2 regions of the Enterobacter sp. 3U4 genome follow, and region 2 is predicted to be linked to the other one. Evidence: predicted binding sites of a transcription regulator. Region 2 holds the regulator's gene; the other holds the start of a gene.
The links. The regulator Fur, encoded in region 2, represses iron uptake genes when iron is present. The targets are predictions, from matches to a motif close to ATAATAATGAGAACNACTATCAA.

Region 1 (10,377 bases), 1.5 Mb from region 2:
ACAGCACCAGAGCGTGTCTTTGCATATCCGTTGCGGTTGCCTTGCCAATTTCGTCGGTACCCGGCACCATCCACGGCAGAATGCCCACGCCGTCCGGGAACACCACCAGACACTCGGTGCTGCCTTCCCACAGTTTGCGGGTGAAGAAATCCGAGCTATTTTCCAGCACGTAGGTCAGGGCGATCAGGTTGGTAGCGTGACAGTGCATGATCACGCGGTCTTTGCCGTTGGTCGCCTTGATGCGCTCGCAGTGGGAGAGGAAGTGCGCTGGCAGTTCAGAGGTGGGTACCGCTTCATCGGTCAGGCCCCACAGAATGTGGTAGCCCGCGCCGTCGCTGTCTACCTTCACCACGCCGAGGTTGGCCTGCGGGTCGAGCTGGACGTTACGGAAGAACTTCCCGGAGCCGGTGACGATAAACGGCGTGTTGGCGAGCAGCGGCATCGGCTGGCTCAGCGCGATATAGCGTGGCTTCTGGTGGAAATCGGCCGCGAAGGGTTCGATATCCGCGTCGTCCAGGCGCAGCGTCAGGTTGCCGCCGTTGCGCTCGTCCCAGCCCTTCAGCCAGGCGTCGGTGGTGGCTTTGATCATGCCCTGGACGAACCAGGAGGTGGTGATGGTCTGCATAGTTTCATTTCCAGTTATCGCGGTGAGAGTTTCCCCTCACCCTAACCCTCTCCCCAAAGGGGCGAGGGGATGGTTTGCTCCCTCTCCCCTTTGGGGAGAGGGCAGGGGTGAGGGGGCAGTTACCCGCGCTGACTCAACACGTCTTCCTCATACGCCCGCACGTTGTCCAGCCACTGGCTACCCGCCGGGGCGTCGTTACGCTGGCAGTACATCTCCCACACCGCCTGCCACGGCAGAGATTTCTGCTCTTCCAGCAGCGCCAGACGCGCGGTGTAGTCACCGTTTGCTTCCAGCTTTTTCAGTTCGGCAGTCGGCTCCAGCAGGGCGCGCAGCAGGGCTTTCTTCATGTTGCGGGTGCCGATAACCCACGCCGCGATGCGGTTGATGGAGGCATCGAAGAAGTCGAGGCCGATGTGGACGCGGTCAAAGAGGTCGTGGCGGATGATTTCGCTCGCAATCGCCTGGGTTTCGTCATCCAGCAGCACTACGTGGTCGCTGTCCCAGCGCACCGGACGGCTGACGTGCAGCAGCAGGCGCGGCACGTAGAGCATGGCAGCGGAGATTTTGTCGGAGATCACCTCGGTCGGATGGAAGTGACCGGCATCCAGGCACAGCGCGGTCTGGCGGCTGGTGGCGTACCCCATGTAGAACTCGTTCGAGCCGACGGTGTAGCTCTCGGCGCCAATGCCGAACAGCTTGCTCTCCACGGCGTCGATGTGGTGCGCCGGGTCCAGCTTCTCGCTGATGGCCTCATCCAGCGCGGCCAGCAGGCGCTGGCGCGGAGCAAGACGGTCGACGGTGATGTCCTTCATGCCGTCCGGGATCCAGATGTTCATCACCGACGGTGTGCCGAGCTGCTCGCCAAAGTACGCAGACACGCGGCGGCTGGCCTTCACGTGGTCGATCCAGAACTGACGGATTTCATCGTCCGCGTGGGCGAGGGTAAAACCGTCCGCGCTCAGCGGATGCGAGAAGCAGGATGGGTTGAAATCCAGGCCCAGCTTATTGGCTTTTGCCCACACCACCCAGTTCTTAAAATGCTCCGGTTTGATTTCGTTGCGCGCCACCGGCTCGTCGGACTCGAGGTAAATCGCGTGCAGGTTCAGGCGCTTTGGCCCCGGGATCAGGCTCAGGGCCAGCTCCAGATCGGCGCGCAGCTCGGTCGCGTTACGCGCTTTGCCCGGATAATTACCCGTGGCCTGAATACCACCCGTCAGGGAACCGCCCGGGTTCTCGAAACCGGCGACGTCATCGCCCTGCCAGCAGTGCATAGAGACGGGCAGACGGTCGAGCTGGCGCAGGGCCTCTTCGACATCCACGCCGACGGCGGCGAAACGCTGTTTAGCCAGGTCCCAGGCTTGTTCTAATTGAGTGGTCATGCGCAAAGCTCCTTAGTCAGTCGTTTTTGCTGAAACTGTGCCCGGTAGCGGGCAATCTCATGGCAGGGATTGGGGGTGAAGGTGGTCAGGCTGGCGTTCGCCGCCACCACCGAACGGAAGTCGTCAACGTTGGAGAGTTCGTCCAGCGTCATCAGCTGAATGCCGATATTGCCGAGCGTGGAAGCCTCTACAGGGCCCGCCACCACGGTGATGCCGCAGGCATCCGCGCAAAGCTGGTTCAGCAGCTGGTTCTGGCAGCCGCCGCCCACGATGTGCAGCTGGCTGAACGGCTTACCGCGCAGATCGGCCAGCTCGCTGAGGATGTCGGCATACAGCAGGGCGAGGCTGTCAAAAATGCAGCGCGCTAGCTCTGCCGGGCTGGACGGCACCGGCTGCCCGGCGGCGAAACAGGCGGCCTGGATTTCGGCGCTCATGTGCGCCGGGTTGATAAAGCGGTTATCGTTCGGGTTGATCAGGAAGGTGCAGGCCTTCAGATTTTCGGTCTCTGCGATAAGCGCAGGCAGGTCGGTAACGTTTTGCTCTTTCAGCACGCGCTGAAGCAGCCACAGGCCCATGATATTTTTCAGCACGCGATAGCGCCCTTCCGCTCCACCTTCGTTAGTGATGTTCGCCGCCATCGCGGTATCGCTGGTGTACGGCGTTTTGCTCTCAAAGCCCATCAGCGACCAGGTGCCGGAAGAAAGGTACGCCGCGTCTTTGCTGGAAAGCGGCGAGGCAATGACCGCGCTGGCGGTATCGTGGCTGGCGACGGCAACGACGGGGATTTCATTCCCCTGCGGGCAAATCCACTGACCGATCACATTTCCGGGGTGCGTTGGCGTGCCGAACCAGGACGGCGATGCGCCCGTCCACGCCAGCAGGTTTTCGTCCCAGTTATCGGTGTTGATGTTCACCAGTTGGGTGGTGGTGGCGTTGGTGTATTCCCAGTTCATATTGCCGGTCAGGCGGTAGCTCAGGTAATCCGGGATCAGTAGCGCGTGGGCCACGTTCGCGACCAGCTCCGGCTGCTGCTCGACGAGAGCGCGCAGCTGGTACAGCGTGTTAAACGGCAGAAACTGAATGCCGCTGCGCCCGTAGATGTTGTCCTTGCCAAGCTGGGCGATGGCGTGCGCCATCAGGCCGTCGGTGCGGCTGTCGCGGTAGGAGACGGGCAGGCCGACGCGCTCGCCGTTACCGTCCAGCAGCACATAGTCCACGCCCCAGGTATCAATACCGATGCTGTCGATACGAATGCCGTCGTTGCAGACATTGTTCAGCCCGGTGCGGATCTCCGCCTCCAGGGCATCGATATCCCAGGTCTCAACACCGTCCTGCTTTTTCAGGCAGTTGGCGAAACGGTGCATTTCGCGAAGCGAAAGTGTGCGCTGGCTACAGTCCCAGGTGGCGAGCATTACGCGGCCGCTGGATGCGCCTAAATCGACAGCGACACAATGGCGAAAAGTCATGGTCGGATCCTTTCTTAATTCATTAGCGGTGAGTGTAAGAAAGGGAAGAAAAAGGCACCTTCTCGCCACTGACAGGCCAAATCCGGCGCTGGCAAGAAAGCAAAGATGAACGTGAGGGAGTTCACAGTTTCCAGTAATAGCGGGGTTTTCAGGCAGTGTGACGCTTACCGCATTTCCCGATCTTTCCGCCGGTTTCTTGAAAAACGGACAGCTTTTGCGAGGTTTGCTGCCGAAAATTTAAGGTGAGGGCGCAAGGCCTTAATTACTATTTTGAGAAAATTTCTCATTGGTGGGGGCCGTTATGACCGTACTACACAGCGTGGATTTTTTCCCTGCGGGAGGGTCGCCCGTCGCGATTGAGCCGCGGCTCCCTCAGGCCGCGTTCCCGGAGCATCATCATGATTTTCATGAGATTGTGATTGTTGAGCACGGGACCGGCATTCACGTGTTTAACGGCCAGCCGTACACCATCAGCGGCGGCACCGTGTGCTTCGTGCGGGACCACGACAGGCACCTGTATGAACATACCGACAACCTGTGCCTGACCAACGTGCTCTATCGTTCCCCGGACGCGTTCCAGTTTCTCTCCGGGCTGAATCAGCTGCTGCCGCAGGAGCAGGACGGACACTATCCGTCGCACTGGCGGGTGAACCAGTCCACCTTACAGCAGGTGCGACAGCTGGTGAGCCAGATGGAGCAGAGCGAGGACGGGCAGGAGACGCACGTCATTGCCACGCGCGAGCTGCTGTTCATGCAGCTGCTGGTGCTGCTGCGCCGCAGTAGTCTGGTGGAGGGGCTGGAAAACAACGAGGCCCGGCTGAACCATCTGATGGCCTGGCTGGAAGACCATTTCGCCGAAGATGTCTGCTGGGAAACGCTGGCGGATGATTTTTCGCTGTCGCTGCGCACTCTGCATCGCCAGCTGAAGCAGCACACCGGGCTGACGCCCCAGCGCTACCTTAACCGCCTGCGGTTAATCAAAGCGCGTCATCTTTTACGCCATACTGACGAAAGCGTCACGGATATCGCCTATCGCTGCGGTTTCGGCGACAGTAACCACTTTTCGACGCTTTTCCGTCGGGAGTTTAGCTGGTCGCCGCGCGATATTCGTCAGGGAAAAGACGCGTTGCTTCAGTAACGCGAGGGCAGTCACCGTTTTTATGCCGCAAAAAGGCTAATAGTGTCCGGTTATTCGCCGTAGAGGTTGTGGTGTGGCTGCTCAGTTAATTCTTCGCAAAGATGATTTTTTTGCCTCCGCCGGTCAGGCCGTTGCGGTGGCCGATCGCTACCCGCAAAACGTCTTTGCCGAGCACACCCACGAGTTTTGCGAGCTGGTGCTGGTGTGGCGCGGCAACGGTCTGCACGTCCTCAACGATCGCCCCTACCGCATCACGCGCGGCGATCTGTTCTACATCCGCGCGGAAGATAAACACTCCTACGCCTCGGTTAACGACCTGGTGCTGCAGAACGTCATCTACTGCCCGGACAGGCTCAGGCTTAACGTCGACTGGGTGGCCAACATTCCCGGTTTTCTTGATGCCCGAGGAGAACCGCACTGGCGCTTAAGCAGCGGCGGCATGACCCAGGTTCGGCAGGTTATCTCTCAGCTGGAGCAGGAGAGCCAGAAGAGCGATCCCGTCGCTAACCAGATGGCAGAGCTGCTTTTTGCCCAGTTGGTGATGACGCTGAAGCGCCATCGTTACGCCACCGATAACCCCTCCGCCACGACGCAGGAAGCGCTGCTGGATAAGCTCATCACTACGCTTGCGGGCAGCCTGAACAGAAGCTTCGTGCTGGAGAAATTTTGCGAGCAGGAGCAGTGCAGCGAACGCGCGCTGCGCCAGCAGTTCCGCACCCAGACGGGGATGACGGTAAACCACTACCTGCGCCAGCTGCGCATCTGCCACGCCCAGTATCTGCTGCAGCATACGGAGCTGATGGTGAGTGAAGTGGCGATGCGCTGCGGCTTTGAGGACAGTAACTACTTTTCGGTGGTGTTTAACCGCGAGGTGGGGATGACGCCGGTTCAGTGGCGTCATCGTAGTCGAAAGGCGGCCTAGTCAGTTCGCCATACCGAGGCCAACAATGTTGGCCGCGATAATAATCACCACGCAGCCCAGGCTCAGGACGCCGACTGGACGACGCCCGGCGTTGTTCCACTCCTTCAGCACCAGCCCTACCAGCCCGCCGCACAGCACGTAGAAGCTCATGTGCAGCATCCAGCTCATGTAGTCGTACTGCGCCGGAATACTGGCGTGGCCCCAGGCGTAAAAGAAGAACTGCAGATACCACATCAGGCCGCCGAGGGCAGAGAGCAGCACGTTAGTAATGATGAGCTGTTTTGCCAGCGAGAAGTCGGCTTTTACCGACAGATTCTTCACTTTTGCCAGACGAATGAAGCAGAAGCCAAGGTTAACCAGCGCGCCGCCGCCCATGATCACAACGTAACTTGGCAGGGCAACGTACAGCGGGTCAACGCCCAGCGCGGCAGCGGCTTCGTGCATCGGTTTGGCGGCGTTCATGGCGAACGACATGCCCGCCGAGAAGATGCCGCACATCACCGCCAGCATCAGGCCTTTTTTCAGGTTGAAGTCTTCGGCCCGAATGCCCATCTTGCGCTCTTTCAGCTGGCCTGCGCGGGTGACGATACCCACGCCGATCACCGCGACCAGCACGCCCAGCAGCGTCATTCGCCCGCCCTGCGAGTTAATCAGCACGTCGAAGTTGCCGTTGAGGATAGGCGTCATCAGGGTGCCGACGATAAGCGTAATGCCAATCGCGATGCCGATACCCATCGACATGCCGAGATAGCGCATGGTGAGGCCGTAGTTGATGTTGCCGATGCCCCACATCGCGCCGAACAAGAAGACCGGCAGCAGGGTAGAGGCGCTGAAGGAGGAGAAATAGCCCCAGAAATCCGGGAGCAGCATGGCGCTAATGGTCCACGGCAAAATCAGCCAGGAGACCGTACCGCCAACGGACCACATGGTTTCCCATGACCAACCTTTAACCTTTTTGAACGGGGCATAGAAACAGGCTGCACTGGCCGCGCCTATCAAATGCCAGAAAATACCCATCGTAATCGCATGATTCATTTTTACATCCTCATCGTTTTTATAGTCGGTGGCTTCCCGCCGACTTGATGAGTGTAAAAATTAGGCGGTTTCGGAACCTTCAGAAGGTTGCCGCACTTTTGTTCTGGATGGCAATCAGCACGTTAACCGCGTGAGCAGACTCACAATTCCGCTATTAATCGAAAAATGAATAACCTTATAAAAACTACGGCATTGATAATCATTTTCAATATCATTTAATTAACTATAATGAACCAACTGCTTACGCGGCATTAACAGCTGTGCCGCCCGACAATAATGGAGAGGATTATGAGTTATACACTGCCATCCCTGCCGTATGCCTACGACGCACTGGAACCGCATTTCGACAAGCAGACGATGGAAATCCATCACACTAAACACCACCAGACCTATGTGAACAATGCGAACGCCGCGCTGGAAAGCCTGCCTGAGTTCGCTAACCTCTCTGCTGAAGAGCTGATCACCAAGCTGGACCAGCTGCCAGCGGACAAGAAAACCGTTCTGCGTAACAACGCTGGCGGCCACGCTAACCACAGCCTGTTCTGGAAAGGCCTGAAGACCGGTACCACCCTGCAGGGCGACCTGAAAGCGGCTATCGAGCGCGACTTCGGTTCTGTTGACAACTTCAAAGCGGAATTCGAAAAAGCCGCTGCAACCCGCTTCGGCTCCGGCTGGGCGTGGCTGGTTCTGAAAGGCGACAAGCTGGCGGTAGTGTCTACTGCTAACCAGGACTCCCCGCTGATGGGTGAAGCGATCTCTGGCGCATCCGGCTTCCCAATCCTGGGTCTGGACGTGTGGGAACACGCTTACTACCTGAAGTTCCAGAACCGTCGCCCGGACTACATCAAAGCCTTCTGGGACGTGGTGAACTGGGACGAAGCAGCAGCGCGTTTCGCCGCTAAAAAATAAGGTTGCATTGACGCCTGTGAGAAGCGAGTCTTATGACTCGCTTTTTTTGTATCTGCAGAAAGGAGCAGCGATGCACTATCCGGTGAATGTATTTACAGGCAAGGTAAGGGAGTACGACGGCAGCCGCCCGAGTGCCATCGCCAAAATTCAGGTCGACGGTGAGCTGACGTTAACCGACCTCGGGCTTGCGGGCGACGAGCAAGCCGAAAAGAAAATCCACGGCGGGCCCGAGCGCGCGCTGTGCCACTATCCGCGCGAACACTATCAGCACTGGAAAACCGAGTTCCCCGAGCAGGCGGATCTTTTCGTCGCCCCCGCGTTTGGCGAGAATCTCTCCACCGAAGGGCTCACCGAAAAGAACGTTTTTATCGGTGATATCTACCGCTGGGGCGATGCCCTGATTCAGGTGACGCAGCCACGCTCGCCGTGCTTTAAGCTCAACTTCCATTTCGGTATTCAGGATATGTCTGCCCAGCTGCAAACAGCAGGCAAAACCGGTTGGCTGTACCGCGTGGTGCTGGCTGGGCAGGTTTCTGCGGACGCGCCGCTTGAGCTGGCGTCGCGCCTGAGCGATGTGTCTGTTTATGACGCCTGCGCCATTGCCTGGCATATGCCGTTTGACGACGAGCAGTATCACCGCCTGCTGTCGGCGGCGGGGCTATCGACCAGCTGGACAAGAACGATGCAGAAGCGGCGTTTAAGCAACAAGATCGAGGACAATTCGCGGAGATTGTGGGGGAAGTAGGCCGGGTAAGGCGAAGCCGCCACCCGGCACTAACAGCTATGAACGCTTATACAACGGTAGCCACAGCGTTAACCGTAGCCCACCCAGCGGGCTGTCGTCGGCTTTCACCCAGCCGCGGTGCTGCTGCATGGCGGTTTCAACAATCGCCAGACCCAGTCCCGTACCGCCCGATTCCCGGTCGCGCGCTTCGTCGGTACGATAGAACGGACGGAAAATCTGCTCGCGGTCTTCCGGGCTGACGCCAGGACCATCGTCGTCGACAATGACGGTGATCCCGTCTTTATCCACCGAGAACGCCACTTCAATCTTCGTATGCGAGTAGCGCAGGGCGTTACGCACGATGTTCTCCAGCGCGCTTTCCAGCGTGTTGGGGTTACCGTACAGCGGCCACGGGCCCGGCGGGAAGTTGACGGTGAAGGATTTACCCATCTGTTCAGCTTCGAACGCCGCGTTGTCCAGCACCTCGTGCCACAGGTGATTGGCTTTCACCGTTTCGCTGACCAGGGCGTTTTTCTGCTGATTGCGCGACATCACCAGCAGGTCGTTGATCATGCTGTCCAGGCGGTGAGCTTCCGTCTCAATACGCTCCAGCTCTTTGCTCTCACCGCTGCGGCGGCGCAGCAGCGCGGTGCCAAGCTGCAAGCGCGTAAGCGGTGTTCGCAGCTCGTGCGAGATATCCGACAGTAGACGTTGCTGTGCGGTCATCATGCGATCGAGAGCGCTCACCATCTGGTTAAAACTGGTCCCTGCGGCAAGGAACTCCTGCGGTCCAGCTTCCAGTTCAGGGTGTTGTCGCAGGTTACCCTGCGCCACCTCATCGGCGGCATTCTTAAGCTTACGCGCCGGTTTTGCCAGGCTCCACGCCAGCCATAACAGCAGCGGCGAGCTGACCAGCATGGTGACAATCAGCAGCAGGAGAGGGCGGTCAAACAGCAGGTTGATAAAATCAGACTGGGAGTTACTCGCCGGACGGATCAGGTAGAGCTGATAATTATCCTCTCCATCTCTGACGGAGAAAGGCCCCACCATCTCTACGCGGCCATATTTCTTCTTCTGGGGATGATCGGCGTTATCCGCCTGGCCAATGAAGTTGCGGATAATCTGCATTTCATTGCGATCGGCGCCAATGACGCGGCCTTCGCTGGTCACCAGCAGCAGGCGTTGTCCGGGCGGCGCCCACTTGTCGATAGCGCGAAACAGCCTGCGCCACCACATTAAGTCGTTTGGCGGATCGTTTGCCAGCTCGGCTTCCACGTGCTGCTCGATCATCACGCCCTGACGTTGCTCGCTGTCGAGAAGCTCCGTCATCTGGCGTGAGTCGAGTTTTGGCAACATCAGTACGAGCATTAAAACCAGTGCCAGCGTCAGCCAGAAGATGGCGAAGATGCGGGCGGTTAAGCTTCCTATCATGAAGCGGAAACCATCAGATAACCGCGACCACGCAGGGTTTTAAACCATGGATGACCGTCTTTACGCTCCGGCAGCTTACGGCGCAGGTTAGAAATGTGCATGTCGATGGCGCGGTCAAACGGGGTCAGACGTTTGCCCAGCACTTCCTGACTTAAATGTTCACGCGATACCACCTGGCCGAGGTGCTGCGCCAGCAGATACAGCAGGGTGAACTCCGTGCCGGTGAGTTCCAGCGTCTGGCCATCAAAGCTTGCTTCCTGACGGCCCGGGTTCAGGCTCAGGGAGTCGACTTCAAGGGTAGGTGAGCTGTTGTCGGTATTTTGCTGCTGCTCGCTCCAGTGGGAACGACGCAGGATAGCGCGAATACGGGCAACCAGTTCACGGTCGTTAAACGGCTTCGGTAAATAGTCATCCGCGCCCAGCTCAAGGCCGAGTACGCGATCGAGTTCGCTGCCGCGCGCGGTCAGCATGATAACGGGTGTCTGGTGTGTCTGGCGAAGTTCTTTCAACGTATCAATACCGTTTTTCTTCGGCATCATCACGTCGAGCAAAAGTAAATCGATGCTGTCGTCAAGGAGACTCAGCGCCTGCTCGCCATCATGGGCAACCAGGACGTTGAAACCTTCCATGTCGAGCAACTCCTTTAAAAGGGATGTGAGCTCTCGGTCATCATCAACTAACAGGATTTTATTCATTGTTTAAATACCTCCGAGGCAGAAATTACGACATCAAGGCTGTCTAATCCATG
Region 2 (10,377 bases):
CCGATAAGACCTACTTCGTGCTGAACGGCACTTCGTCATCCAACAAAGTGGTGCTTAACGCCCTGCTCACCCCGGGTGACCTGGTGCTGTTCGACCGTAACAACCACAAATCTAACCATCACGGCGCACTCCTCCAGGCAGGCGCAACGCCGGTCTATCTCGAAACCGCACGTAACCCGTACGGCTTTATTGGCGGCATTGACGCTCACTGCTTTGAAGAAAGTTATCTGCGCGAGCTGGTGGCAGAGGTGGCGCCGGGTCGTGCACGCGATGCGCGTCCGTTCCGTCTGGCGGTGATCCAGCTCGGTACCTACGATGGCACCATCTATAACGCCCGTCAGGTGGTGGATAAGATTGGGCATCTGTGTGATTACATCCTGTTTGACTCGGCCTGGGTGGGTTACGAGCAGTTTATTCCGATGATGGCCGACTGCTCTCCGCTGCTGCTGGAGCTGAACGAAAACGATCCGGGGATCCTGGTCACCCAGTCCGTGCATAAACAGCAGGCCGGCTTCTCGCAGACCTCGCAAATCCATAAAAAAGACAGCCACATCAAAGGCCAGCAGCGCTATGTCCCGCATAAGCGGCTGAATAATGCCTTTATGATGCACGCCTCCACCAGCCCGTTTTATCCGCTGTTCGCTGCGCTGGACATCAACGCCCGCATGCATGAAGGCCAGAGCGGCCGCAACATGTGGATGGACTGCGTGGTGAACGGTATCGAAGCGCGCAAGCTGATCCTGGAAAACTGCCAGTACCTTCGCCCCTTCGTGCCGGAAACGGTGGATGGCCGTCCGTGGGAAAGCTGGGACACGGCGGAGATTGCGACCGATCTGCGCTTCTTCCACTTCGTACCGGGTGAAAACTGGCACGCTTTTGAAGGCTACGCTGAGCATCAGTATTTTATCGACCCGTGCAAGCTCCTGCTGACCACGCCGGGCATTAACGCCCGCACCGGGGAGTATGACGACTTCGGCGTGCCCGCCACTATCCTTGCCAACTTCCTGCGTGAAAACGGCATCGTGCCGGAAAAATGCGATCTCAACTCGATCCTGTTCCTGCTCACGCCTGCGGAAGATATGGGCAAACTGCAGCAGCTGGTGGCGCAGCTGGTGCGCTTCGAAAAGCTGCTCGAGAGCGATGTTCCGCTGAAAGAGGTCCTGCCTTCCCTCTACAAACAGCATCCGGAACGTTACGCGGATTACACCCTGCGTCAGATCTGCCAGGAGATGCATGACCTGTACGCCCGTCACAACGTGAAGCAGCTGCAGAAAGAGATGTTCCGCAAGTCTCATTTCCCACGCGTGATGATGAACCCGCAGGACGCAAACTATGCCTATCTGCGCGGTGAGGTTGAACTGGTCTCCCTGCGCGACGCGGAAGGCCGCATCGCCGCGGAAGGCGCCCTGCCTTATCCACCGGGAGTGCTGTGTGTTGTCCCTGGGGAGGTCTGGGGCGGTTCCGTGCTGCGCTACTTTGCCGCGCTGGAAGAAGGCATCAACCTTCTGCCGGGCTTCGCGCCGGAGCTGCAGGGTGTGTACGTCGAAGAGTGCGAGGGCCGTAAACAGGTTCGCTGCAACGTCATCAAACAACCCGCCACTCAGCCCGCGCTGCTGAAAGGAGAGAAATTATGAGTAAGTCCAATAAGATGGGCGTGGTGCAGCTGACCATCCTTACCATGGTGAACATGATGGGGTCCGGGATTATCATGCTGCCAACCAAGCTTGCCGAAGTAGGAACCATTTCAATTATCTCCTGGCTGGTGACCGCCGTAGGCTCAATGGCGCTGGCATGGGCGTTCGCCAAGTGCGGGATGTTCAGCCGCAAGTCAGGCGGGATGGGGGGCTATGCCGAGTATGCCTTTGGCAAGTCGGGCAACTTTATGGCCAACTATACCTACGGGGTGTCGCTGCTGATCGCCAACGTGGCGATTGCCATCTCCGCCGTGGGTTACGGTACGGAGCTGTTTGGCGCGACGCTCAGCCCGGTACAGATTGGCTTAGCCACCATCGGCGTGCTGTGGATCTGCACCGTGGCTAACTTTGGCGGCGCGCGTATCACCGGACAGCTCAGCAGCATCACCGTCTGGGGCGTAATTATTCCGGTTGTCGGCCTGTGCATCATCGGCTGGTTCTGGTTCAGCCCGACGCTGTACGCCAACTCCTGGAACCCGCACAATGTGCCGTTCTTTACCGCGGTCGGCTCTTCTATCGCCATGACGCTCTGGGCTTTCCTGGGTCTGGAATCCGCCTGCGCGAACGCTGAAGTGGTTGAGAATCCGGAAAAGAACGTCCCGATTGCGGTCCTCGGCGGTACGCTGGGCGCGGCGGTGATCTATATCGTCTCGACGAACGTCATTGCGGGCATCGTTCCGAATATGGATCTGGCTAACTCCACGGCGCCGTTCGGGCTGGCCTTCGCGCAAATGTTCACTCCGGAAGTCGGGAAAGTGATCATGGGTCTGATGGTGATGTCGTGCTGCGGTTCACTCCTTGGCTGGCAGTTCACCATCGCGCAGGTGTTTAAATCCTCCGCTGATGAAGGTTACTTCCCAAAAATCTTCTCCCGCGTGACCAAAGCGGATGCGCCGGTGCAGGGCATGCTGGCGATTGTTATCTTCCAGAGCGGATTGTCGCTGATGACCATTAGCCCGTCGCTGAACAGCCAGTTCAACGTGCTGGTCAACCTGGCGGTCGTGACGAATATCATTCCGTATATTCTGTCGATGGCGGCGCTGGTGATTATTCAGAAGGTGGCGAAGGTGGATCCACGCAAGGCGCGCGCGGCGAATATCGTGGCGCTGATTGGGGCAATATACAGCTTCTATGCGCTCTACTCTTCCGGCCAGGAAGCGATGCTCTACGGGGCGATGGTGACCTTTATGGGCTGGACGCTGTACGGTCTGGTGTCACCACGGTTTGAACTGAAGAATAAGCACAGTTGAAAAAAAGCCCGGTGGCGCTAGCGCTTACCGGGCCTACGAGGTCAATGCAAAACGGCAACCCAAGGGTTGCCGTTTTTAATGTTTTCTCCCTCTCCCTGTGGGATAGGGTCGGGGTGAGGGCACCAGCCCGCACCAAACCGCACTTACGCGTTTTTCAGCACTTCGCTGACAATCTCTACCGCTTCTTTCTCAATCTGCTGACGGTGCTCAGCGCCGAGGAAGCTTTCGCAATAGATTTTATACGCATCTTCCGTACCGGATGGACGCGCAGCGAACCAGCCGTTGTCAGTCATCACTTTCAGACCACCAATGGAGGCGCCGTTACCCGGTGCCGCCGTCAGACGCGCGGTAATCGGATCGCCCGCCAGGGTGCTTGCGCTGACCATCTCAGGAGAGAGTTTGGACAGAGCCGCTTTCTGAGCTGACGTCGCGCTGGCCTGAATACGGTTATAGCTTGGTGCACCAAAGCGTGCCGCCAGCTCGTTATAATGTTCCTGCGGGTTCTTACCGGTGACCGCGGTGATTTCCGCTGCCAGCAGGCACATGATGATGCCGTCTTTGTCGGTTGACCATGGCGTGCCGTCGAAGCGCAGGAAAGATGCGCCCGCGCTCTCTTCACCACCGAAGCCGAAGCTGCCGTCGTGCAGACCGTCAACGAACCATTTGAAGCCCACCGGCACTTCCACCAGCTTGCGGCCAAGCGCCTCGACCACGCGGTCGATCATCGCGGAGGAAACCAGCGTTTTACCGACGGCTACCTCTTTGCCCCACTGCGGGCGGTGCTGGAACAGATAGTTAATTGCAACAGCCAGATAGTGGTTCGGGTTCATCAGCCCGGCAGGGGTGACGATACCGTGGCGGTCGTAATCCGGGTCGTTAGCAAACGCCAGATCGAATTTATCACGCAGCGCCAGCAGGCCCGCCATCGCGCACTCGGAGGAGCAGTCCATACGGATCGCGCCGTCTTTGTCCAGGTGCATAAAGCGGAAGGTCTGATCGACGTGATCGTTCACGATGGTCAGATCCAGCTTGTAGTGCTCAGCGATACGTTTCCAGTATTCGATACCGGAGCCGCCCAGCGGATCCACACCCAGCTTCAGGCCGGCTTTCTGAATGGCCGCCATATCGACGATATCCGCCAGGCCTTCCACGAACGGCTGAACCAGATCCAGCTCTTTCACATGACCGGACGCCATGGCCGCATCCAGAGAGATACGCTTCACGCCTTTCAGGTCATCAGCCAGCAGCGCGTTCGCACGATCTTCCACCACTTTAGTGACGTTGGTGTCTGCCGGACCACCGTTAGGCGGGTTGTATTTGATACCCCCGTCTTCCGGCGGGTTGTGGGATGGCGTGATCACGATACCGTCAGCCAGCGCGCCACCTTTTTTATTGTGTACCAGGATTGCGTTAGAGACCGCAGGCGTTGGGGTGAAGCCGTTGTTCTCCTGAACAATGACATCGACGCCGTTTGCCGCCAGCACTTCCATAACAGAGATGAACGCCGGCTCAGACAGGGCATGGGTATCTTTCCCCACGTAGCACGGACCGGTAACGCCGTTTTTAGCGCGCTCTTCCGCAATGGCCTGAGCAATGGCCAGAATGTGCGGCTCGTTAAAGCTGTGGCGCGCCGCGCTGCCGCGGTGACCTGATGTACCAAACTTCACTGCGTGTTCTGCGTTGCCCACGACCGGCTTCAGCACATAATACTGCGCGGTCAGCTGAGCGACGTTAATCAAATCGCTTTGTTGTGCAGGTTGGCCTGCACGGCTGTGATTTGCCATTACCGGGTCCTTCTGATGCAAGGGTTAAATTGTACCGCAAACCTTTTCAATCAATTCCGCCGGGAACTGCATGGACTGCATGATGTGTTCAATCATGCTGCATTTGCGGCCCGTATTGGTATTGGTGATCACCCAGTACGGGGTGCCAGGTACATGTTTGGGTTTGGTTTGATTGCCATTTTGCAGCAGCGTCTGCTCGTCGCCCGCGAAGTAGACGCGAGTACGACCGTGCAGCGACTCGGTCGCTTCAGCAAACGCTTTGTTATCCAGTGAATAAAGTGTCGACAGCACCAGCATAAAGCGGTTAACCGCCTTTTTCTGCTCCGCGTATTCATCGGAGAGCAGCAGCTCGCGCATCGCGCGCACTTTATCTTTTGCCGGCGTCACGGCAGGTTTTGCTTGTGCAACAACGCTTGGCTGAGACACGACATCTTTGGTGACTGGGGTAGCAGGCTGTGAAGCGGCGGAAATTTTAAGCATGCGCCGTAAAATGTCGGACGCGCTCTCCCCGATATGCCGCGTATGGCTGGCAATATACTGATAGAGTTCGTCATCAACTTCGATTGTTTTCATCTTAATCCAGTGCGATATCTTATCTGAATACAAGTCATTGGGATTATAAGGTCAAATCCCAACAGCGGATAGCGTCAAACCAGGTTGGCGGCAAAAGTCAGATTAAACTGGAACCTTGCAGCCGGGCGGCAGAATGGTCAACATGATACCCTAACCTGACATACGTAAAAAAAGAACTTTGCCATGAAATTGAATACCCGAGCGCAAACTGCACAATCGCCGAACAATAATTCTCCCATCGTACTGGTTCACGGGCTTTTTGGCAGCCTGGATAACCTGGGCGTGCTGGCGCGCGATCTGGTTACCGACCACGATATTTTACAGGTCGATATGCGAAATCACGGTCTTTCCGGCCGTTCCGACGAAATGACCTACGCGGCAATGGCGCAGGATCTGCTGGATACGCTGGATGCCAACGATCTGCAAAAGGTAACCCTCATCGGGCATTCAATGGGTGGCAAAGCGGTGATGGCCCTGACGGCGCTTGCGCCGGAGCGTATTAACGGCCTGGTGGTGATTGATGTTGCGCCCGTGGATTATGACGTCCGCCGTCACGACGAAATTTTTGCCGCCATCAATGCTGTCACCGAAGCGGGTGTCGCGACCCGCCAGCAGGCTGCAGCCGTCATGCGTGAGCATCTTGATGAAGAGGGCGTCGTGCAGTTCCTGCTGAAGTCGTTTGTTGACGGCCAGTGGCGTTTTAACGTGCCGGTGCTCTGGGACCAGTACAACAACATCGTGGGCTGGAAAACCGTCCCCGCCTGGCCGCACCCTACTCTCTTTATTCGCGGCGGAAACTCTCCTTACGTAACCGACGCGTACCGCGACGCGCTGCTGGCCCAATTCCCGCAGGCTCGCGCCCACGTTATTGCCGGTGCCGGGCACTGGGTGCATGCGGAAAAACCTGACGCCGTACTGCGCGCCATTCGCCGCTATCTTGCTGATACTACAAATTGATTAAAAAGAGAGCGACTGGAAGGCTGCGGGCTTCCAGTCGTTGGCGCGCCGTTATTGGTGATGTATGATGGCGCGCTTATCGCCCGGGCATTAGCAGGGCGGCGTGTTTCCCCCGAAGTCTCAGAATCATGGCCAAAGAACAAACGGACCGTACGACACTAGATCTGTTCGCGAATGAGCGTCGCCCGGGACGACCGAAGACGAATCCGCTTTCGCGCGATGAACAGCTGCGTATCAATAAACGCAATCAGCTTAAACGCGATAAAAATCGTGGGCTTAAGCGTGTCGAACTGAAGCTTAACGCCGACGCCGTCGATGCGCTGAACGAGCTGGCTGACGCGCGAAATATCAGCCGCAGCGAGCTCATTGAAGAGATGCTGATCGCCCAGCTTGAGACGTTGCGCGGCCAGGCATAAGTCTGAAAATTCCCTTAATTACCCTTTTCATGTAGCACAGAGTGCAGTCCTGCGCGATAGCAGTTTCCGCAGGGTTGCCAGTTCTGCTATTATTGCCCTTATCCGTGGCCGAATTGCGCCACCATACTATTAAGTTTCAAGAGGTTATTTTACTCATGGCAATCATCGGCATTTTCTTTGGCAGTGATACCGGCAATACCGAAAATATCGCAAAAAACATTCAAAAACAGCTCGGTAAAGACGTTGCTGATGTGCATGACATCGCCAAGAGCAGCAAAGAAGATCTGGAAGGCTATGACATTCTGCTGCTGGGTATCCCAACCTGGTACTACGGTGAAGCCCAGTGCGACTGGGATGATTTCTTCCCGACGCTGGAAGAAGTCGACTTCAACGGTAAGCTGGTTGCCCTGTTTGGCTGCGGCGATCAGGAAGACTACGCCGAATACTTCTGTGACGCGCTGGGTACCATCCGCGACATCATTGAGCCGAATGGCGCGGTTATCGTAGGCCACTGGCCGACCGCCGGTTACCACTTCGAAGCGTCTAAAGGCCTGGCCGATGACGATCACTTCGTGGGTCTGGCCATCGACGAAGACCGTCAGCCAGAACTGACCGCTGAGCGCGTCGAGAAATGGGTTAAGCAGATCCGTGAAGAACTGCACCTGGACGATATTCTTAACGCCTGATTTTTATCGCGGCGCAACGGCGGTTGCGCCCGTGCACCAGGTCAAACCGATTAAATTAATTGCTACAATCTTTTAACTTTTTCGCCCAGACCTGTACAATGTCTCCCTGATAAAATGTGGTTTTTCATTGAGCAAGTTTGTTGGTGATACCCCATTTTTATAAGCATATTTTGCCTGAGACTTGCAGTTTTCATTTAGCCATGGCAGTTCTATAATGAGACGCATTATCCCAGGTGCATTTTCTGTCACTTCCTACAGAAGTGAATCGTTTAGCAACAGGACAGATTCCGCATGACTGACAACAATACCGCATTAAAGAAGGCTGGCCTGAAAGTTACGCTTCCTCGGTTAAAAATCCTCGAAGTGCTTCAGGGTCCAGACAATCACCATGTCAGTGCGGAAGACCTCTATAAACGTCTTATCGACATGGGTGAAGAGATTGGGCTGGCTACCGTCTATCGCGTGCTGAACCAGTTTGATGACGCGGGCATTGTTACCCGTCATAATTTCGAAGGCGGTAAATCTGTTTTCGAACTGACTCAGCAGCAGCACCACGATCACCTGATCTGCCTCGATTGCGGCAAGGTCATTGAATTCAGCGATGATTCCATCGAGTCACGCCAGCGTGAAATCGCCGCGCGTCATGGCATCCGCCTGACCAACCACAGCCTGTACCTTTACGGTCACTGCGCTGAAGGCGACTGCCGCGAAGACGACCACGCGCACGACGCGAAATAATCAGTATTCATACTCTGAGCCAGCCGCAAGGTTGGCTTTTTTTTGCCTGTAAAAAGTCCGGTGGCGCTGCGCTTACCGAGCCTACGGGCTATGACACCTTTGTAGGACCGGTAAGCGCAGCACCACCGGGCGTAAAGCACTTATTTATTGTTATTGCGTATCTCGTTCCAGATCTTATCGCAACGCTTCGCCACTTCCTGATCGTTACCGGTTTTACGTGCCTGAATGCAGGCCTGGTAATCCATCACGCGGACGTTCTCCTGCGTCGCGAACTGCTCGTGTGCTTTCTCTTTCTTCAACACGTTCAGCACGCTCTGACAGGCTTCAATCTTCTCCGGCGATCCTTCCGCAGTATTAATGCAGGCGCTATACGCCTCCTTCAGACGGGTGTCCTCTTTCGGTGCCTGTGTCTGAGCGCACGCCACCAGCCCTGATGCCAGCAACGCGACGATTACGATTTTTTTCATCATGTACAGTCTCCATACCGGCGGGACTCAGCCCGCCGGTGCGTTCATCAGAAGATAGTGAATGGGGCGATAACCATGAATTTCACGTCACGTTCATCCTGGAAGATGTTGCCGTAACCGCCCGCGTAGCTCGGGATATCGGAGTGGTTGTCGTACTGGGTGAAATGCAGTTTGAACATCGTGCCTTTCGCGCGGCCATCCTGCAGGGTATAGATAGCATCCAGGCTGTAGGAAGACTCTTTCAGGCGATAGTTTGGATCGTAGTAAGCATCCGGTGTTGCCATGTCGGCAGGTTTTGCATCCCAGGCGTAAGCGTAAGAAGCGCCCACCGCCCAGCCAGGCAGGTTCCAGTTTTTCAGGTCGTACATTGCGCCGAAGAAGACCGCTTTCTCGCCGTCTGCGTTGAAGTCTGAGCGGTTATCCCACCAGATATCAAGACGACCGTTGGAGGAAGCGTAGGTCGGGGTCATACGCTGCAGGAAGTAGCCCTGCTGCCCTTCTGCTTTCACCCATGTGCCTTCCAGACGCAAATCAACCTGACCAACCTTGTAGCCAAAGGTGAGCGCCTGCAGCCAGGCGGTACCGTCGTAGATGTCGTTAACGCCACCGTTACTGACTTTATCGCGCGTACCGTAGAACTGGTAGCTGGTACTCAGCGGGCTACCCGCGACATCAAACTTATAGCTGGCCTTAGCAAAGTACTGATCGATATAACCTTGCGCCTGGCCAAATGCCGCTTCGAGAACCAGATCGTTTTTGAAGTCGTATTTCGCACCCAGAGAGTGGAGGTAATCGACTTTGGTTTTCTTATCGTTCTGGTAGAACTTGTCCATTTCAATGTGCCACGGTGCTTTGTACTCGTTGGTCCACATATAGGAGAAGCTCAGCGCACCCGCATCGCCGTAGTCAAAGTTAGCTCCCGCTTCCGCCCCCTGATAGGTACCCGGCATAAAGCTCCAGTGCGGTGCTAACAGGGTCTGGCCAGTTGGCTGAATATAACCGCCGCGCGCCCATACCGGACCGTATTTAAATTTCGCTGCGGCTTTGTAAAGGCTGATACCGCTCTTATCGCCAGACCAGTCTTCTTTATATGCTTTGTTACTGGAGGAGAAGGCGATTTCGTTCGGGTGGCCGCTGTCGCCGTTTTCCGCCATTTCAATCGCGGTGAACGCAGCAATATCCAGACCGAACATATCCGCGGCGTAGCCTGACTGGAAGTCCAGGTTGGCGTTCCAGGTGGAGTGCGAGAGGTTGGTTTTGTATTTATCTTCAGTGACGTCTTTACGGTCACGCTCACGTTGCCAGTAATAAATACCGCCCGTGAGGGTAGAATCTTCGATGAAACCCGCGGCTTTTGCCTCTGGCGCAATCACAAGTCCCGACATTGCTGTCACACCGGCAATAGCCAGCGCCAGCGCACTACGTTTGCCACTGAACGTACGCATAGATTATTCCTCTTTGACGAATTAAAACGCCTGAAACGGCGTAAATAAAAAAGACCAAATGGTCAGGGGTAGTTTTAAATACCCTCGAATTAACTACCGTCTTTAGGTTATTTTTCGCGACGCGAATTATCAATGCTTTTCAGCGGGCAAAAGTCAGGATTATGACGAAGTGCACATAATTGGTAGTGCTTTGTAACATTTACAGGAAGGCGAGGAATGACGGGGAATTATCAGTTATTTCAGTGGGTAGACGCGGTATTTCTTTCCTTTTTTGTAACCTTTTTGATTTTCGCTATCACACAAACTTTTTTTTAAAAAATAAGTAGCACCTCATTGACCTGTTATTTTCATGACGCCTCTTTAGGCC

Region 1: the regulator Fur is predicted to act here: its motif matches at 6,758-6,780, upstream of sodA (superoxide dismutase [Mn]).

What each region holds. Positions count from the first base shown of each region.
Region 1 is NZ_CP136665.1:4,119,881-4,130,257, forward strand. It holds gene rhaD (rhamnulose-1-phosphate aldolase) at 1-625, opposite strand, end outside; gene rhaA (L-rhamnose isomerase) at 745-2,004, opposite strand; gene rhaB (rhamnulokinase) at 2,001-3,470, opposite strand; gene rhaS (HTH-type transcriptional activator RhaS) at 3,772-4,608, shown strand; gene rhaR (HTH-type transcriptional activator RhaR) at 4,682-5,530, shown strand; gene rhaT (L-rhamnose/proton symporter RhaT) at 5,531-6,565, opposite strand; gene sodA (superoxide dismutase [Mn]) at 6,854-7,474, shown strand; gene yiiM (6-hydroxyaminopurine reductase) at 7,545-8,219, shown strand; gene cpxA (envelope stress sensor histidine kinase CpxA) at 8,256-9,629, opposite strand; gene cpxR (envelope stress response regulator transcription factor CpxR) at 9,626-10,324, opposite strand.
Region 2 is NZ_CP136665.1:2,642,186-2,652,562, forward strand. It holds gene speF (ornithine decarboxylase SpeF) at 1-1,634, shown strand, start outside; gene potE (putrescine-ornithine antiporter) at 1,631-2,944, shown strand; gene pgm (phosphoglucomutase (alpha-D-glucose-1,6-bisphosphate-dependent)) at 3,088-4,728, opposite strand; gene seqA (replication initiation negative regulator SeqA) at 4,753-5,301, opposite strand; gene ybfF (esterase) at 5,485-6,258, shown strand; gene ybfE (LexA regulated protein) at 6,387-6,674, shown strand; gene fldA (flavodoxin FldA) at 6,830-7,360, shown strand; gene fur (ferric iron uptake transcriptional regulator) at 7,652-8,098, shown strand; gene chiQ (ChiQ/YbfN family lipoprotein) at 8,239-8,565, opposite strand; gene chiP (chitoporin ChiP) at 8,613-10,010, opposite strand.